Regions from separate parts of the Metabacillus sediminilitoris genome, predicted to be linked through region 1. Evidence: riboswitches for the same ligand, from Rfam matches in the RefSeq annotation. Region 1 holds a riboswitch; each other region holds the start of a gene.
The links. Region 1 has a riboswitch for cobalamin ahead of GMB29_RS23490 (DUF4430 domain-containing protein). Riboswitches for the same ligand answer to the same signal wherever they lie in the genome.

Region 2: it holds a riboswitch for cobalamin, as region 1 does, so the genes downstream of both, metE (5-methyltetrahydropteroyltriglutamate--homocysteine S-methyltransferase) here and GMB29_RS23490 (DUF4430 domain-containing protein) in region 1, are expected to answer to the same signal.
Region 3: it holds a riboswitch for cobalamin, as region 1 does, so the genes downstream of both, GMB29_RS13190 (cobyric acid synthase) here and GMB29_RS23490 (DUF4430 domain-containing protein) in region 1, are expected to answer to the same signal.

The regions. Positions count from the first base shown of each region.
Region 1 covers NZ_CP046266.1:4,860,241-4,867,050, forward strand. The annotation lists gene GMB29_RS23485 (DUF4430 domain-containing protein) at 1-854, opposite strand, end outside; gene GMB29_RS23490 (DUF4430 domain-containing protein) at 1,030-2,943, opposite strand; cobalamin riboswitch at 3,079-3,264, opposite strand; gene rpmG (50S ribosomal protein L33) at 3,427-3,576, opposite strand; gene GMB29_RS23500 (GTP-binding protein) at 3,616-4,803, opposite strand; gene GMB29_RS23505 (C40 family peptidase) at 5,168-6,454, opposite strand.
Region 2 covers NZ_CP046266.1:2,970,969-2,977,778, reverse strand. The annotation lists gene GMB29_RS14075 (DEAD/DEAH box helicase) at 1-1,166, shown strand, start outside; gene GMB29_RS27710 (hypothetical protein) at 1,320-1,445, opposite strand; gene GMB29_RS14070 (hypothetical protein) at 1,542-1,946, opposite strand; gene GMB29_RS14065 (DUF2179 domain-containing protein) at 2,092-2,667, opposite strand; cobalamin riboswitch at 3,015-3,206, shown strand; gene metE (5-methyltetrahydropteroyltriglutamate--homocysteine S-methyltransferase) at 3,348-5,633, shown strand; gene katA (catalase KatA) at 5,922-6,810, shown strand, end outside.
Region 3 covers NZ_CP046266.1:2,785,189-2,791,998, forward strand. The annotation lists gene GMB29_RS13175 (LysM peptidoglycan-binding domain-containing protein) at 1-839, shown strand, start outside; gene purF (amidophosphoribosyltransferase) at 898-2,277, opposite strand; gene GMB29_RS13185 (zinc ribbon domain-containing protein) at 2,741-2,893, opposite strand; cobalamin riboswitch at 3,136-3,326, shown strand; gene GMB29_RS13190 (cobyric acid synthase) at 3,436-4,167, shown strand; gene cobT (nicotinate-nucleotide--dimethylbenzimidazole phosphoribosyltransferase) at 4,168-5,235, shown strand; cobalamin riboswitch at 5,294-5,490, shown strand; gene GMB29_RS13200 (ABC transporter substrate-binding protein) at 5,636-6,628, shown strand; gene GMB29_RS13205 (FecCD family ABC transporter permease) at 6,591-6,810, shown strand, end outside.

The DNA.
Region 1 (6,810 bases):
CTATCCTCTTTGTAATTTGTCGTGTAGATCCATTGTATCGTATCGCCATTTTTCACTTCAATCACATCTGAACTTCTACCTATAGTTATACCATTTCTCTTTGCTGTCCAGCCGCTTAAAGGCCCGCGGTCAAATTCAAATAGATTCGCAATTCCTTCCACATAAGCAGTGGATCCATTTCCCGTTACACTAATCGGTATTCCTTTTTGCTTTAAAATCGATTGCGTAACATCTAAAACAGTATTTCCAGCTGTAATTTCTACCTTTGTTGACGAGAGGATCGTTCCTTTTTCAGAATCACCTATAACTGCAATGGTAACCGTTTCTTTTATTTCTTTTTTCTTTGGTGGCTGGGTTTGTGGCTCCTTCGGTTTTTCTGCTTCTTTTTCTACAGGTTTCTGTGCTGGTATAGATTTCGTTACCGTGCTGGATTGTGATTTTGAAGTAGTAGTTGTTTGATTCGTTTCTTTTTCTACAGGTTTTGCCGCTGATTGAGTAGTTGTATGATTTGCAGGCTTATTTTCGATTGTACGATTAGTCGATGGTGCATCCGTTTTTTCTTCATTTTCTGTCTTTTCACTTGTATCATTGGTATTTTTTTCGCTGCTTGTCGAATTTACTGTTGTAGACTGAACCGTACTTGCTGCATCTTTTGATTGCGCTTTCTCATTTTCTTGCTCTTCAGACGTATTCTTTTTTTCTTGCTCAGTTTGTTTGTCAGCTGTGGCTTGATCTGTTGTTGTCTCTTCTTTTTTTGCTGTCTCTGCAGCTGGTACGACTTCATCTTTTTCACATGCGGTTAAGAACAATAATGACGCGATAAAAGCGATGAGCATGATGTTAAACTTCTTCATCTTATACCTCCTATCCTACTAATATCCTTCTTTTATTTGGATTCTCATAACATATGCTATATCAAGAAAACGAGGGTGACTTTAACATAAAGAATAAGCATCCCTCCAACATGAACAATCGTATTGATTGGTTGAAAGAAATGAAATTCTTTTTTGTCCGTCATCCTCATTTCGTTTATGCTTTATTCATGTTTCGTCGCTTTTGATAAACAAAGACAACTAAACCGATTATTACTAGAATGCCGCCTGCTGCTAATAAATTAAAATGTGATGTTGCTGTATTTGGCAAGCGGTGTGTTTCAGTTGTTGTCGATTGCTGTTCTTTGTTGGTTTCAGTATTTATTTTGTTATCACTGTTTGTATTGTTAACTGAATCTGCTTGTTCTTCCTCTTGTGTTGTGTTGTTATCCGTATCAACTTTCACTTCATCTGATTTATCATCTTCTGCCGGAGTTACAGGTGGTGCTGGTGTAGAGCCATTGTCAACAAGCGGAAGTGAGTATAAAGAACCTTCACCGTTCAAAAACAATTGATAGGCAACAATACCACGATATGCTTGGTCAGTTGAAAATACATCACTCGTGTCTCCCCCTTGCCAATCAAATCCACCATCAACATTTTGGAAAGTTAACAGATAATCGATTAAACTGCCTTCATCATTTGTAAATGCTTCACTATTCGCATCAATTGCTAAAGCTGAAAGTCCAATGATGATTTGCGCTGCCGTAGAACTATTATCTATTTTATTTGTTTGAAACTGATTAGATAAGTAGCTTGTAGCTAAATCGATGGCTGCCTTCACGTCACTTTCAGTTTTGTAAGGAGCAAGAGCAGTTATTACCATCGCTGTTGTATCACTATCACTTGTTGAATCACCACTCCATGACCAGCCACCATCTTCGTTTTGATTCTCCATTAAATAACCAACTAGTTCTTCACGGGACCAATTTGCATTTTCAGGTATGTCGAATTCAGCACTATCTAAGGCAATCAAAGCATTTGCTACACCATTTAATCCTTGCTTTGTGACATTTCCGTTATAAATTTTTTCAACTAGATTATAGCCTTCAATATTTGTTGGATTCCCACCAGCCGCTAAAACACCTAATGTTAATCGCTCATAATCTGTAATTTTTGAGAAACTTCCATCTTTGTCTTTAATTTGCTTTTTAAGGTTTTCAAAGTAGTTTGCTGGCAAGGTTTTCCCTGCTTGTTTAATAGCAATTGCCTGCCAATCACCAAATTCGTTTTGTAGCACATATTCTGTAGCATTAATAATCGAATTTGTTAATGTTGCTTCATCAAATGGCTTAGCCGATGAAAGGTCTTCAGGTTGTTCCACTTCTTCTTCTTTCGGTTCTTCTTCAGGTGTTTCCCAAGATTCATATTGTAAAGAGATTTCATCACCATTCTGAAGTTGATAATCAGAGACACCTTTTTGTGCTTGCTCACCGTTTATGTAGAAAGCCCAATAATAAGTTCCTTCTGCTTTTAAACCATCGATACTATCGATCATTGCACCAAAATCATAGGTGGTGTAAGTCATTTTTTCAGGACCTAAAACTACTTTTAATAAATCAAATGCTGTTGGCTGATCAATAAAAGAGATCGTTGAAGGATTTAGGATCATGTCATTTTCTTCATTACCGATAACCTTTAGTGAAACACTTGAGTCTGTTAGATTTGTCCAATCAACATAACGAAAACTTATTTTATCTCCATTTTGAACCTTATAGTTGTCAGCACCAACTTGTGCCGATACACCATTAATGTAAAATGCCCAGTAGAACGTTTCGTCTTCTGCCGGCGTTAAACCATTAATTCCTGTAATCATTTTCCCTGATGGATAATCAACATACTCGACATTTTCCGCTCCAACCGAGTTAACGAGAACGTCAAATGCTGTTGTATCTTCCTCATAGATATAACTCGTCTCTTCAAGAATATTTTCGCCATTGCCTACAATCGTAATTGTACCTTCTTGTGTGACCTCCTCAGCAGCAAAGGTAACAGGCTGAAAAGTCCCTACTGATAAAGTACATATGATTATAACAGCAAAAAATAAATTTCTTACTTTCTTTAAAATCACTCTTCCTTCTCTCCCATCTAATATGTAAACTTAACCATAAAAAAAACCCCTTATGAGGAGTTAGATCAGATCATTAAGAAGTAGACGTCAAGAATATGTCGAATCCCTCTTAACACCCTCCTATCCTCGTAGTACAAGGTGTAATAAAAACAGGCAGGTCTCCTGACTCATGATCAACGCTTCTTTACAACCTTCCCATTACAGTGGTTACAATGTAAAAAGCTCTCATTTACAGTGGCGGGACCGCGCCGGATTTTCACCGGTCCTCCCTTTTCATGATAGCTTTATATAAGTCTATCAACCTATTTTTACCGTATTTATGCTGATTTAATAATAGTCTAGTATAAAATAAGTGTCAACAACAGGTCATAAGTTGAGTAGCAGAGACATCAGCAACAAACCTCAGACAAGGTTATATCTAACAATAAAAAGCATTACTTGGCTTCTTGTTGTTTAGCCAAATAATGCTTTCTGGTTTTTCGATTACTTTGTTTCACGATGTAATGTACGCTTTTTCAAACGTGGACAATACTTCATCAATTCGATTCTCTCTGGATTATTTCGTTTATTCTTAGTAGTTATATAATTTCGATCCCCTGTTTCTGTACATGCTAATGTTATCGTTACTCTCATTTTTTTATTCCTCCTATAATAATATAGATGTTTCTCAATTTAAACTGCTGCTGTAAAGGCTGGTAGTGGATCAACAAAGGTTGACCAATCTTGATTCATCTCATCATTTGTTAATAGACATTGATCAAGGGAATCCACTATTTCTTGATGATTCATCTCAATCCCAATCATTACGAGTTCTGTTATCCGGTCTCCATGCAGCTCATCCCATTTCCTTAATAAATCAGGCTCTTCCTTTAGAATCTCTTGCTGTTCTTTCTTCGAATATGTTGCAATCCATTCACCTGCTCCTTGAATCATAATCGAAGGACCAGCTTGCGATAGCAGACCAACCATATTATTTCGTGAAGCTAACCAAAAGAACCCCTTTGCACGCACAACATCTACCGGCCAATTCTCAAGCCACTCCATCAATCTTTGCGGATGGAACGGACGTCTGCGTTTGAAAACAAATGATGTAATACCATACTCTTCTGTTTCAGGAATATGTTCAGTCATAAGCTCCTTGATCCATCCTGCTGCCTGACTTGCTTTTTCAAAATCAAACAAATGTGTATCCAATATGTCAGATAGATTCACCTTAGAATAGATACTTTCTATCACTTTCGCTTCAGGATTTAATTTCTGAATAACAGCATTTAATTCCTCAATATCTTCCCGATCAACTAAATCTGCTTTATTTAAGACAATGATATTGGCAAATTCAATCTGATCAATTAATAAGTCAACAACCTCTCTCGTATCCGTTTCATCAGTTGCCTGCTTACGATCCAAAAGTGTTTCACCAGAAGAAAAATCATGCCAAAAGCGATTGGCATCAACTACCGTTACCATTGCATCTAATTCACAAAGCTCTGACAGATTAATTCCTAGCTCATCGTCAACATATGTAAAGGTTTGGGCAACAGGAACGGGCTCTGAAATACCAGTTGATTCGATGACTAGATAGTCAATATCCCCTTGCTTAACTAGTTTTTCAACTTCAAAAATTAAATCCTCTCGTAATGTGCAGCAAATACAGCCATTTTGCAGTTCAACCAGCTTTTCCTCTGTCCGTGAAAATCCGCCTTGCTTGATGAGTGTGGCATCGATATTCACCTCACTCATATCATTCACAATGACAGCGACCCGTTTATTTTCTTTGTTCGCTAAAATATGATTTAATAACGTTGTTTTTCCTGATCCTAAATATCCGCTTAATACTGTTACTGGGACTTTTTTATTCATTCAATCTTCTCCCTCTTACAAAACGATACCATTACGATTTATAAGTGATACGAATTAGTAACACCTTAACATCTAAACAACTGCTCTCATTGTCATCAAATGGTTTATTTCTTAATTCGTAATTATTACGTTTTATATCGTATAATATTTCGTCTGAAAAAGCAACTCTATAAAGATAATTAAATATTTATTCGTCTATCAGTTTCTCTCTCATTCCTTTTACCTTCTAATTATTCCATCTACAGTGAAAAAAATCGGGAGAGATAATAGATTTTATGTTTCAATTTAAAAAACTTTGGGAATTAAAAAGGTATAGATTACGTAAAAAAGGACTGACACATAATAGTCAGCCCTATCTACTATTTTATAAATTAATACGTACTACACGTCCGTTAAACTTACTTCCCCAATAACCGCTAGACATATTTGCAATTGCTACACCTGTTGAGCTTTGAGAACCGATGAATTTTCCGCCACCGACATAGATTCCAACATGTCCGTCTTTTTTGTACGTATCAAAGAAGACAAGATCTCCCGGTTGCATATTGCTAGATGAAACTTGTGTACCTGCGTGCTTTAATGAATCTGTATTTCCACTTAATTGTACACCAACTGTTGAAAATGCCCAAATAACAAATCCTGAACAGTCAAATCTACCATTTGCGATATCTGATGCACTTCTACCGCCACCAAAGACATAAACAGAGTTACCGAAATACTTATAACCTGCTCTAATTAAGTCATTAACAGTACCATTAGAATTTACTGGTGTTGATGCTACTGTTTTTTTGTTGCTAGTACTGCTTTTTTTACTGCTTGTACTAGAATTAGAACTTGAGCTTGAAGAATCGACATTATCACCGCTTGTTAATTCAACATCAGCAGATTGTGAAGCTTGTTGTGAAATACTTTGTTCAATACTAGCCTCTTCTGAAGCAAGATTACTATCTTTTCGCTGTAAACTTGCTTTTGCAGCTATTGTTGCAGTTTCATCATTTTTAAGCTGTTCTTTCAACTCATCATTGTTTGCTTTTTGTTCAAGAACTTGAGCATTCATACCTTCTAATTCTGTTTTCAGATTTGTTAGATCAGCAAGCTTTTTCACTTTAGCAGCTTGCGTTTCTTTTAAAGATTTTTGATCTGCCTCATGCTGTTGTAAAAGTTCTCTATCTGCTTCGACAATTTTCCCGACTGCGATTGCGCGGTTTACAAAATCACTGAAACTAGAAGAACCAACTAATACATCAAAATAGTCAACATTTCCACCACTATGTTGGTAGGAAATAGCACGTTGTTTTAAGATTTCTGTTCTATTTTTAATTGTCTCTTCTAAAACTGCGATTTCTTCTTCCATTTTACTAATCTCTGCATTAGCGGCAGCAATTTCTTTTTCTGTTTGTGCCATTTTTTTGTTGTTTTCTGCAATAGCTTGATCAACGCGTTTGATTTGCGCATTTAAATGATTAATTTCTTCTTGAATCTTCTTTAAATCTTGATCTGCATTTGCAATATTTTCTTGAACTTCTGAACGCTGCTGCTGAACTTCTGATAAACTCGAACTTGATTCAGCATTTGCTGAAGGAATAGCAAATGTACTGCCTAAACCGATCATGACTGCTAAATTCATAACTATTAGTTTCTTTTTTGACATTCTCTTCCCCTGCTTTCGATTCTCATTCAAATTCTATTTCTATGTATCTAGTAATATTCTTTTATCATCAATTTGTAATACTTTAGACTTATTCAGCCACAATTAGTAGTATATCATCAAAATGCGACAAAATTATGTTATTAATATTACAATTATATTTCAAATATAACAAAAGACCTTTTTTTTCACCCTAAAAAAATCCACAGAGTAAACACTAACACATATCAATCACTATTTCTAGTAGCTTATAGTCTCTGAATTTAGTAGGAACTTGGGTCTAGTTAACTCATTTTTATCAATAAAAAAGACGATTCCAAATGAAAGGAATCGCCTTTTTTCCTATTAATGCGGATAGT
Region 2 (6,810 bases), 1.9 Mb from region 1:
CACAAACTGGTACAGGTAAGACACTAGCTTTTGTCCTGCCAATTTTGGAAAAGATTGATACGAACAGCTCTGATATTCAAGCACTTATCTTAACTCCAACACGTGAATTAGCGCAGCAAATTACAAAAGAAATAAAAAAAATGATTGAGAACTTAGATGAAGTGAATGTATTAGCTGTTTATGGCGGTCAGGATGTAGCACATCAGCTGAAAAAATTAAAGGGTGCCCAGCATATTGTCGTTGCGACTCCTGGACGGTTATTGGATCACATACGTCGTGAAACAATTGATCTTTCTACTGTTCAGATGTTAGTTTTAGATGAAGCTGATCAAATGTTGCATATGGGATTTTTACCAGAGGTTGATGATATTATTTATGAAACACTGTCTACTCGTCAAACGATGTTATTCTCTGCAACGATGCCAAGTGAAATCAAAAGTCTTGCAAAAAAATATATGATCGAACCTGAAAATATTCAAGTGAAAAAGACACGAATAACAGTTGACGAGATTAAACAAGTGGTCGTCGAAACAACTGACCGTCGAAAACAGGCAACATTATTTCATTTATTACAAGAACACCGTCCATTTTTAGGAATTATCTTTTGTCGAACTAAAATTCGTGCGAAAAAGCTTTATGATGCTTTAATTGCAAACGGGTATGAAGCTGACGAACTACATGGTGATTTAACTCAAGCCAAACGTGAAAAAGCAATGAAGCGTTTCCGCGAAGCAAAGATTCAATTTTTAGTCGCTACAGATGTGGCTGCAAGAGGTATTGATGTAGAGGGTATAACACATGTATTTAACTATGATATACCTCAAGATGTTGAAAGCTATGTGCACCGCATTGGGAGAACTGGACGTGCAGGAGGAGACGGAGTTGCTTTCACGTTAGTTGCTCCAAAGGATTATGACTTCTTACATATGATTGAGAAGGGAATTAATCAAACGTTAGAAAAACAAGTAATTAAAGGGATTAGCATTCCTGATCGTGAAGACTATCAAAAAGAGAGACAAGAACAAACGAAAAAAGCAGGCCGTTCCATAGCTATGAGGAATGAGGGAAGAAAGGATTCTCATAAAAATTCAAATAAGAAACCGATTGTTCAAAGACAAAATAAGAAGTCAACAAATTCCAAGAATTCAAGAAGAAGAACTCGTTAAATAAGTTTAAAAAGAGGATGTCAAAAAATTATTTGACATCCTCTTTTCTTATCCCGTAATAAACGGCAGTAGGGATAACAGTTCAGTAAATGTAAATGTCCAACAACGCAGACAAGCTACAGGATATGGCATTTTAAGCGTGATAAACTAGCTTTATTTTTGCATATCCTTCTTAGTTATTTCACTTCTAATATTTGTATCCTTTGAAAATTCTGTATCCTGTTTTTTGTTGTTAGGATACTTGTTTTTACGTTCACGGTTATCGTTTCGGTTTGTCATCTTGCTTACCTCCCCTCAGGTAGTTTCATCACTAATTTGCCCAATGAGGAGGTTTTTATTTATTATAGAAACTGTCTTTATGTCGCAAGCTTTGTCCTAAAATCCACCTTCACCTGGAGTAAATGGTAGACTGAATTTTTGTTCAACAGCACGAAGTCGTTGATTTAATCGATTGAGACGACGTGTATGTTGTTCAACTCTTTCATTTATTTGTGTTACTTGGTCATTTAAACGGTTGATTTCGCGGTTTATTCTATTAATTTCTCTATTCATGCGGTTATTCTCTTCATTTTGTCTTTTCACTTCATTATTAAGTCTTGTTAATTCTCTTGCTTGTCGTTCATTTTGTCTTTCAAGTGCTGATAGTCTTCTTTCAACTGCTGGTGGCTGTCTAAAGGAATCAACATTGGCTTGGTATGGAAGATAAGGATCAGCTTGATAATGAATATATTGATTATCTTGCAGCGGATAAAAGTGATTATAAGGACCATATGGATTCATGAAGGAAACACTCCTTAATTTTTAATTGGATGAAATCCATATATGTGTATGTAGGTGAGTGCGGAGTGCCACGGCAAATGCCTAAAAAAGCAAACAAGATGAATCACTTGTTTGCTTTTTTTACTTTGAGAATTTACCAAATTTTCTATTGCTGTTCTTTTTGGACGATCATTTTTTCCTTTTGCTTTCTAAATGAGATTGCTCTCTTTTTCATCGACTTTGTTAAATAGCCGCCTTTGAAAGATCGTATCTCATACGACATTAGAAATGCTGTGGGTTCATAACTGTTAATTATTTCCAGTAGCTCATTTTCTCGAGACCGCTTTGCAACGATATCTAATCGATAGCGTACTGTATTGATGCCTTCTCCTTCAAAAACAGTAACACCAAAACCAGCTGTACGTAACGCATTTATAAGGTCAAGATTTTTATTAAGAATATTAGCTTGATAGGTAATAAAACCAATGGCTAATTTTCTTTCCAGCATGCCGCCTAATAGTAAGCCAATACTGAAACCTACAACATAAGCAATGATGTTATATAAATTAGATAGATCTTGAAAAACGATTGCTAAGCTAACGATATAAATGATTCCTTCTAACAAACCGACGCCAGCTGCTGACTTTGTTTGGTTTTTTACAAGAAGAATTGTCCTAATCGTTAAAATTGGTACATAAATTAGCTGAAGGATAAAAATCAATAAAGCTTCTAATAACACGATGGAATAACCCCTTCTTTATGTAATAATGAACACATATTACATTTAAATGAATTGGAAAAAATGCTAGAACTTCAAAAGCAGATCTACATAGATTACTCTTTTTTATAGCATTAAAGTCCTAAGATCATACTAATAATTTATTGTAAAAACAAGTGAATTAATATTTATATTCATTTAATAAAAAACTAGTCATTTTAACAAGTGTATTTTTACTTATTTTATTTTGTACGAATAATGGTCTTTCGCATAGGGACAAATCTTAAAATTGAAAAATATTATTAGAAAAACCTTGCTTAATCTCGAAAAATGGTATAATCTAAACCTCAAGTTTTAATATTTCAAAATTTAATAATGTTCAGGCAATGGGTGTTAAATGATTAAATTCTTTTAACTTAAAAGGGAAGTCGGTGTAATTCCGACACGGTCGCGCCACTGTAAAGGGGAGCTTCTTATCATAAACCACTGTTTCATAAAGAAATGGGAAGGGATATGAAGTGAGGAACCTAAGTCAGGAGACCTGCCTATTGTATGCACTTATTACCTACGCGAAATAGGGAGAGTGGTGGTCATGTTGAAAAAATCGATTTATTTCAACTCTAGTTAATTATGTCTATCAATCGTCTCTCTATTCATTAGAGAGGCTTTTTTGTTGGATAAATTGACATGGAGGAGTAAATAAGATGAAAATAAAAAATTCAAATATAGGTTATCCAAGAATTGGTGAGAACCGCGAGTGGAAAAGGGTTTTAGAATTATTTTGGTCAGATCAAATAAATGAAGAACAGTTCAACAATGAAATGGTAAAAATACGCTTATCACATCTTGAAAAACAACAAGAAAAAGGAATCGATCTCATTCCAATTGGGGATTTTAGCTACTATGATCAAGTATTAGATACTGCCGTTATGTTTGGTTTAATACCTGAGCGATTTAAAAATGAAGTGCAAAACGTAACACTAAAAACATATTTTGAGATTGCAAGAGGCAGCAAAGGTAAAGTGGCTGCAGAAATGACGAAGTGGTTTAATACGAACTATCATTATATTGTACCTGAGCTAGAGCACGCAAAACCTAGATTACTAGAAAATCGTATATTATCATTATTTCAAGAAGCAAAAGAAAAGTTAGGTATTAATGGAAAACCAGTTATTCTTGGTCCAATTACCTTATTATCTTTATCTAAAGGATATAATGAGCAACAAAAAGCGGAGTTATTACATTCGTTAATTCCGTTGTATCTTGAGGTATTTAATCAGCTTAAGGATGCTGGGGCAAAATGGATTCAAATTGATGAACCTATTTTAGTTAAGAATGTTGAGAAAGATTTAATCAATGAGTTTAAAGAAGTTTACACTGTTTTTCATGAAGGTCTAAAGGATGTAAATATTATCCTTCAAACCTATTTTGAAAAAATTGAATTTTATGAGGAAATTATTCAATTACCTGTGCAAGGTATCGGTCTTGATTTTGTACATGATGACGGGGGCAATCTCGAACAAATCAAGAAACATGGATTCCCAAGTGATAAAGTCTTGTTTGCAGGTGTCATTGACGGTCGTAATATTTGGAAAGCTAATCTGGTGGAAAAATCAACATTACTTTCAACTCTTACGGAATTCATTGATGAAGAACGTCTATTTATTCAACCATCATGTAGCCTGCTACATGTTCCAGTAACTGTAAAAAATGAGCACTACTTAGACACTCAAGTGAAAAATGGACTCTCATTTGCAGATGAAAAATTAGAAGAAGTTGTACTGTTAACAAATTTTGTAAATAAAAAAATATCTGTTACTGAACTGGATCAGCATGATCATTCCATACGTTCTCTAAAAAATTCTGCCCATCGAAACGTAAAAGATGTAAAAGAAAAATTGAAAAATCTTAAAAGCTTTTCTGCAACACGTATTGATGCTGCTGAAAGAAAAGAATTACATGAAAATCGCTGGAATTTACCTATCCTGCCTACGACAACGATCGGAAGTTTTCCGCAAACAAAGGAAGTTCGCAGCCAGAGGTTAAAATGGAGAAAAGGTGAATTATCTAATGATCAATATGAAGAATATATTAAAAAAGAAATAAAAAAATGGATCGAAATACAAGAAGAACTTGGATTAGATGTCTTAGTTCATGGTGAGTTTGAGCGAACAGATATGGTAGAGTTTTTTGGAGAGAAATTAGAAGGAGTTGCCATCACCAAATTTGGCTGGGTTCAATCATATGGTTCACGATGTGTGAAACCACCTGTTATTTTTGGTGATGTGTATTGCTTAGAAAATATGACTGTTAAGGAAACCGTATATGCACAATCACTTACCAAAAAACCTGTAAAAGGAATGTTGACAGGTCCTGTTACCATCGTAAATTGGTCATTTGTGAGGGATGATATTAGCAGGGTTGATGTGTTAAACCAAGTAGCATTAGCAATACGAAAAGAAGTTGAAGCACTTGAGGAAAATGGAATTACTATGATTCAAGTTGATGAAGCAGCATTACGGGAAGGGTTGCCCTTAAAAGAAGAAAAGACAGAAGATTACTTAAATGCTGCTGTTTATGCGTTTAAATTAGCGACATCCTCTGTAAATGATGATACACAAATTCATACGCATATGTGTTATTCAAATTTTGATGATATCATTCATGCAATTGATGCACTTGATGCTGATGTTATATCCATTGAAACATCACGGAGTCATGGTGAATTAATTACATCTTTCGAACAACATCATTATAACAAAGGGATTGGTTTGGGCGTATACGATATTCATAGTCCGCGTGTTCCAACATTAGAGGAATTATCACAAAATATAAAACGAGCTCTTGAAGTCTTGGATTATCGTGCTTTTTGGGTTAACCCTGATTGTGGGTTAAAAACAAGAGGTGAAGTAGAGACAGTTGAGGCGATTAAAGTTATGGTTAAAGCTGCACAAATTTACCGTGAAAAACTTAATACAGTTTCTATATAGAAGGAATATGCTTGCACCTTTTAACACTACTACTATTAAGTAAGTAGTGTTTTTTTTTTTTTTTACAAGATAGGGAAATCATTTTTCAAGTATTACACCAATAATGTAGTAATAGAGTTCTGTTTCTATTCATAGTATAAGTAGTGTTTATCAAAAAATTGGTAATTTAAAATGATTTAATAATGATTTTAAATATTAAATTATAATTATTATAAAAAAGTATTGATTTTTAATTAATAGATGATATTATAATACACATATTCAAAAAATTTATGAGGTGATTTTTACATGACTAATAATAAACTTACTACAAGTTGGGGTGCTCCTGTAGGGGACAACCAAAATTCAATTACAGCAGGAGGGCGCGGCCCAACATTAATACAAGATGTACACCTTTTAGAGAAATTAGCACATTTTAATAGAGAACGTGTTCCAGAGCGTGTTGTTCATGCGAAAGGTGCTGGAGCTCACGGTTACTTTGAAGTAACAAATGATGTGACAAAATATACAAAAGCTGCACTTTTTTCTGAAGTAGGAAAGCAGACTCCTTTATTTGTTCGTTTTTCAACCGTAGCTGGTGAATTAGGATCAGCAGATACTGTTCGTGACCCACGCGGATTTTCAGTTAAATTTTATACAGAAGAAGGTAACTATGATATTGTAGGGAACAATACACCAGTATTCTTTATTCGAGATGCTATTAAATTTCCTGACTTTATTCATACACAAAAAAGAGATCCACAAACACACTTGAAAAATCCAACTGCTGTATGGGATTTCTGGTCATTATCTCCAGAGTCTTTACACCAGGTAACAATTCTAATGTCTGATCGTGGAATCCCAGCTACATTACGCCACATGCATGGTTTTGGGAGCCATACATTCAAATGGACAAATGCCGAGGGTGATGGTGTGTGGATCAAATATCACTTTAAAACAGAACAAGGTGTTAAAAACCTCAGTCCAGAAGTAGCTGCACAAATCGCAGGAGAAAATCCAGATTATCATACGGAAGATTTATTTAATTCAATTGAGAAAGGCGATTTCCCAGCATGGAAATTATATGTTCAAATTATGCCTTTAGAAGATGCAAACACATACCGTTTTGACCCATTTGATGTAACAAAAGTATGGTCACAAAAAGACTATCCATTAATTGAAGTTGGTCGTATGGTAT
Region 3 (6,810 bases), 2.1 Mb from region 1:
CACCTGATGGGACATTTGTCCTTTATACAACACCTGGTGCAAGTATATCAATCATTCATACGATTGAATTATCAACTGGTAGATTAATTGAAATTAAAGGTGGACCGCTTGCTAAAAACTATTTCCCAGAATGGTCTCCAGATTCTCAAAATATTGCTTATAGTGCAACTGCATTTGAAGATAAAGGCTATTTTTCTCTTGTTCGTTCAACCGGAAGAAGTGGCGAAAACGATCGGACGTTGGCTATATCTAATTGCTTTGCAACACCTGTCACCTGGTCAACCGATGGTCGGAAAATTAGCTATCTCTCAGGATGTGATGATCAAGGAAATGCTAGTGAAATATGGGTTGTTGACATCAACAATCCTGTTCCGATCCAATTAGTAAAAGGTACTCAAATTACTGCATTACAATGGTCTTCATTACACAATTCACATTTATCTAAGACTTATGTAAACAATTTATTAAAAGTTCAATTTAACTACCCTGTGGATTGGGTAAAAGTTAACGAGGAAAGATATGAAGGGACAGATGGTTTTTTTCAACTTTCTGCTATTACAGGGAATTTAACGATCGATGAAGTTTGTCATAAAGAGGCTTTTCATCAATTAATGCCATATGGAACACAACCAGAAATTAAAAAAGTTAACATTCAAAAACAAGATGCATGTTTAATAGTCCCATCTCAAGATCAATCAGCTGAGATGAAAGAACAATCTGCTCTGATTATAAAATACCCAATTCCAATCCAGATCGATGGAAATAACTATCAATTCTTTATTATGTGGGCAGATAGGGCTCATATCGAAGAATTAGGTGCAACATTGACTTTCCTATAAAATTCAATTAGGCAGACAGAAAAGAAAAACGAATTCTGTCTGCCTATAACTAATATCGTCAATTAAGATATAATTTTGTTGGATAAGCCCCACTGAAACATGCAATACAACGATTACTTGTTTCTGCAAGATTAACATCAACTGCCTTAAGTAACCCTTCAGTACTTAAAAATGCCAAAGAATCAGCACCAATTGCCTTTCCCATTTCATGTTCTTTTTCATGTCTATTTGCAAATAATTCTTCTTTGGTAGGCATATCAACACCATAAAAACAAGGATTTTTAACCATTGGTGAACTAATTCTTACATGAACCTCTTTAGCTCCAGCTTGCCGAAGTAATTGTACAATTCGCTTACTTGTAGTCCCTCGTACTATTGAATCATCTACAAGGACTACATTTTTTCCCGTTAGAATTTCTTCAACCGTACTTAATTTAAGACGGACTGCCAGTTCCCTTAATTCTTGGGTTGGCTCAATGAATGAACGTCCGACATATGGATTTTTTATCAGACCAACTTCATAAGGGATACCAGATTCTTGGGCATAACCGATTGCTGCTGGAATACTAGAATCAGGGACAGCTACAACTACATCTGCTTGAACGGGGTGTTCCTTAGCAAGAATTTGTCCTAGTTCTTTCCGAATTGTTAAGACACTTCTCCCATGGATAATGCTATCTGCTCTGGCAAAATAAACAAATTCAAATGAACAAAGGGATTTTTCACTCTTAGGTGCGAAACGTCCTGTTTTCATTCCATGTTCATCAATTAGAAGCCATTCGCCCGGTTCCACATCTCTCCAAAATGTTGCATCAATAGCATTAAGGGCACAAGTCTCCGAAGCTGCGACAATGGCATCGCCTATTCGACCTAGACTTAGAGGCCGTAATCCATGACGGTCTAGTGCGATCAGCATTTGTTTTTCCGTCATGATTAGCAGTGCAAAAGATCCATCAATTCGATTAAGTATATCAGGTGCAGCCTTATCAAAATGTTTTTTACTTGAACGAGCAATGAGATGAGCAATGATTTCAGTATCTGTTGTCGTTTGAAAAATACTGCCCTGTTGTTGTAATACATCTCGTTCTACTCTTGCATTAACTAAATTACCATTATGTGCTACTGCCAATCCTCCCTCACTATATTTAAATACGAGTGGTTGTGCATTTTCTAATAAACTTTGACCAGATGTTGAATACCGAACATGACCAATTGCCATATTTCCAACAAGCTTATCAAGTGTATCTCGAGAAAAAACTTGAGTAACCAATCCCATGCCCCGATGATGACGGAAAGCTTTTCCATCACTCGCAACAATTCCAGCACTTTCTTGACCACGATGCTGAAGAGCATGAAGTCCATAGTAAGTTAAATCTGCTGCTTTAGGGTGATTAAAAACTCCAAATACCCCGCATTTTTCCTTCATTTCTGAAGACATACGCGTCCCTCCCAATTGTTCACTCTTAGTATTCTTTGTGAAAGGAGTATTTCTATGCTGATAATTCACTCGTCAATAAAAATAAAATGTAAAACAAGAGTATAAACTTATTGTTTATGGATAATTAATGAAAGATAGGGGATATTATGAAAACAAAAATGGATAGAAAAAGAAAGGCTTTAGCAATATGCTCAAATGAGGTGATGAGATGGTTTTGAAAATTTGTGAAGTTTGCGGAAGAATGGAAGAAATAGTTGAAGAAAAACACGATATTTATGGTGTGTGTGAAGTCTGCATAAATGAACTTCTAGTAGAAATGTCAGAATAAATGATAAATACAAATAAAATGGAGCCGAGATCGTAGAAAAATACGGGCTTGGCTTTGTTATTTTATTAAGCTGAAGAATTTAGGTATCTCGTTGTTCAGTACTTAATATTTTTAGAGGAAATGATAGAAAAAATTCTATTTCCACCGTTCAAGCTTATGAATGTTTCTAGTCAACAATGATGCGATAAATTTCGGTATACCTAATTCAACAATTTTTACTTTGACTCTATTTTTCATTTCTACTACTGTAAGATTTGGCATTGTAAAGGTACCATCATGGTCCGTCATGTTCAAATCCACCACCTTGTTTATCATTAGAAAATGGCATTCCACAGCTTTGACAATTTTTATATAATTTTATCACTCGATCTTCTCAATATTTAAGATATTATCACATGTAATAAAAAACATCATTCATTTCGAATCAAGGAAAACAATAGTCTGAATGTTGTTGCTTTGATGAAGAATGTATGTATATATTAAGAAAGGAGTTTCTAAAAGGTTAAACCTAAAGCTCCTAAAACCAAAAATGAATAATTTCACAAATAGGTTCTTAACATTGTTAAGAATAATAGGGAAGTTGGTGAAAATCCAATACGGTCCCGCCACTGTAATCACGAGCGATACAACATGAACCCACTGTAATGTTTATATTATGGGAAGGGAGTTGTAGCAGCATAGATGTGTAAGTCAGGAGACCTGCCTATTTGTTGGTTCAAAGAATCCTTCGAGGAAAGGTGATTTGAAAGAAAAGAGTACCTGACTATTTATTATTTATTTGCTCTTAATCTTTTAAACTCGCGTCTTTCCGCTAAGGAAAGACGCTTTTTATGTATTGGAGGAATTTGAATGGAAGAAAGACAAAAGGGATTTACACTGATTTTTACCGGAAATGGAAAAGGGAAAACAAGGGCATCAATCTGGAGCAGCCTGATATCATTATTTTACCAGGCAGCAAAAATACGATTGAAGATCTATTGTTTTTAAGAGAGAAAGGGATTGATCAAGAAATAAAAAAAGCCCATCAAAAAGGGTCAAGTGTATTTGGGATTTGCGGTGGATATCAAATGCTTGGTGAAACAATTGAAGATCCATATCAAGTGGAATCAAAAAAGGGTTGGATAAAAGGTTTAAACTTACTGCCTTTAAAGACAATATTAACGAACGAAAAAGCAACAAATCGTACAAAAGGTACATTAACGATAAATGGACAAAAGGTTGATGTAGCTGGATATGAAATTCATATGGGCCAAACAATAGCAAGCTCAAGCTTACAGTCTTTAATCATATTAGCTAATGGGGCAGATGGCTATAAAAATAAATCAGAAACGTGTATAGGTACCTATTTACATGGAATTTTTCATAACGACGAATTTAGAAAGATATTTTTAGATTTAATTAGAAAAAAGAAGGGCTTACCCACTAGTTTAAATCGAGAATCATATGTTGATAAACAATTAAGTGATTTTCACCGCTTAGCTAACACTGTAAGAGATGCTATTGATATCGATCGTCTACATAAAATCATTGAACAATACCCTAAAGGAAAAGAGAGACAATAAATGAATAACATTATTCAAACTTCGCTTCATTCGATCCAAAAGCCAAGTCAAGAAAAACTTCAGGAAGCACGAGACTATGTTAATAGCTTAACAAAGCCGATTGGAAGTTTAGGTAAATTAGAAGACTTAGCTATTCAGTTATCAGGAATAACAAATCAACTTTATCCGGAAGTTAGCCGTCCAGGTATTGTTGTATTTGCTGCTGACCACGGTATAAGTGACATGGGTGTATCTGCCTATCCAAAAGAAGTAACTGCTCAAATGGTACATAACTTTTTAAATGGCGGTGCAGCCATAAATGTCTTTTCTAAACAAATAAATGCTCTACTAAAAATAGTTGATATTGGGGTTGCCGTAGATATTAATCATGAAAAGCTGCTACAGAAAAAGGTTAAATACGGAACCAACAATTATGCATTTGAAAATGCCATGACAGAGGATGAGGTTTATCAAGCGATCATCATTGGAATGGAAATGGTAGAACATATTATTAATGATGGAGCAAATTGTATTATTCTTGGCGAAATGGGAATCGGTAACACAGCAACAGCGAGTGCGATTGTATCAGTTATTACAGACAGCCCTGTTGAGGAAGTTGTAGGTTTAGGTACAGGCATATCTGAAGAGGAAAGAAAAAAGAAAGTAACAGTCATTATGAATGCAATTAAGGATAGAAAACCGAAACAAAAAAATGCAATCGATATTTTATCAAAAGTAGGCGGACTTGAGATTGCTGGAATGACTGGAGCCATGATAAAGGCTGCTGAACGGAGAATTCCAGTCATCTTAGATGGCTTTATTAGCACGTCTGCTGCTCTATTAGCCGTTCTTTTAGATGAGAAAATTAACGATTATCTTATTGCCGGCCATATGTCTAAAGAACAAGGTCATTCACGTGCACTTTCATTCCTTAATAAATCACCTCTTTTAGATCTTGACTTGAGATTAGGAGAAGGAACAGGGGCTGCTCTTTCATATCCATTGCTTAAAGCAGCAACAAATATGATGAAGGAAATGGAAACATTTAAATCGGCAAACATCGCAAATAAAAGGTTATCGTCCAAATAATAGTAATATTCATTTACAGGTTATATATCTTCTTTTATAATAATCCATGTTACAAAAAAACGAATATTCAACAATAGGTCCTTAAATGTAGTAATTTTTTAGGATAATAGGGAAGTTTGGTGAAATTCCAACGCGGTCCCGCCACTGTAAACGTTGAATGTAGCTTCATACACCCACTGTATTAAATGATATGGGAAGGGTTAGCTATTATGATGATACGTAAGCCAGGAGACCTGCCTATTGTTTCGTAAAAGTATCCTTCGAGGAAAAGGGTGGCTTTAAAATGCTGGTGTCTTCTAATCACTTACATAGAAACCACTATTTTCTTTTTGCATTTATCGCCTTTTCCATGTGAATAGGCGTTTTTTTGTATTCATAAAAAATTAAGGAGTGGTTGAGAATGACATCACTAAAAAGGAAATCGCTGTTCTTTGTCATTATGCTTGCCTTGACGATGATTTTCACAATCGGGTGTGGAAATGTCGAAGACAAAGCAGATAAGACGGAAACCGCGAAAGAATCTACAGAGTTGAATAATGAAAAAAAAGAATCGGCATTCCCTGTTACTGTTACAGATGGTACAGGGAAAGAAGTTACAATTGAGTCAGAACCGCAAACAATTGTATCCGTGATCCCAAGTAATACTGAAATTACCTTTGCACTAGGTCAAGGTGATAAGCTTATTGGTGTTGATAATTACAGTAATTATCCTGCTGAAGCGGAAAAGATTGAAAAGATCGGAGACCAACAATTAAATGTAGAGAAAATTTTGGCACTTCAGCCTGACCTTGCATTAGTAACAGACTTTCAACATGAGAACAATCCAGATATATTAAAGCAATTTAAAGATGCTGGTATTGAGGTCATTGTTATTGGGAGTGCAGAATCATTTGAAAATGTGTACAATTCAATTTCTTTAATTGGCACAGTAACGGGAGCTAAAGACGAGGCTGATCGCATTGTGAAAGATATGAAGGACCGCTTAGCTGAAATACAAGAAAAAGCAAAAGCTGTAACGAAAAAGAAAAAAGTATGGGTTGAAGTATCACCTGCTCCTGATATTTTTACAACAGGGCAGAATACGTTCCTTCATGAAATGTTAGAGTCAATTAATGCAATCAATACGGCTGGTGAACAAACCGGCTGGGTGAAAATGACGGAAGAAGAAATTGTGACATTGAATCCTGATGTTATCATTACAACTTATGGATACTATATTGAAAAGCCTGCAGACCAAGTATTAAGTCGCTCTGGTTGGGGGGAAATGCCTGCAATAAAGAACGAACAGGTATTTGATGTAAATAATGATACTGTAACGAGACCAGGTCCAAGATTAATTGATGGGGTTGAAACACTTGCAAAGCTCATTTATCCGGAAATCTTTGGCAAATAAAATCGTTTGGATGTATGTATTTAGCGGAGTGTTTGTCATTTGTACAGCACTCCTCGGTTTATTTATTAGCAGTGTCCATTATCCCATTACACTGATCATTGATATTTTATCAACAAAACTAGTTGGTATAAGCCTATTTAATGATGAAATTCCAATGATTGCTGAGAAAATCATTTGGGACA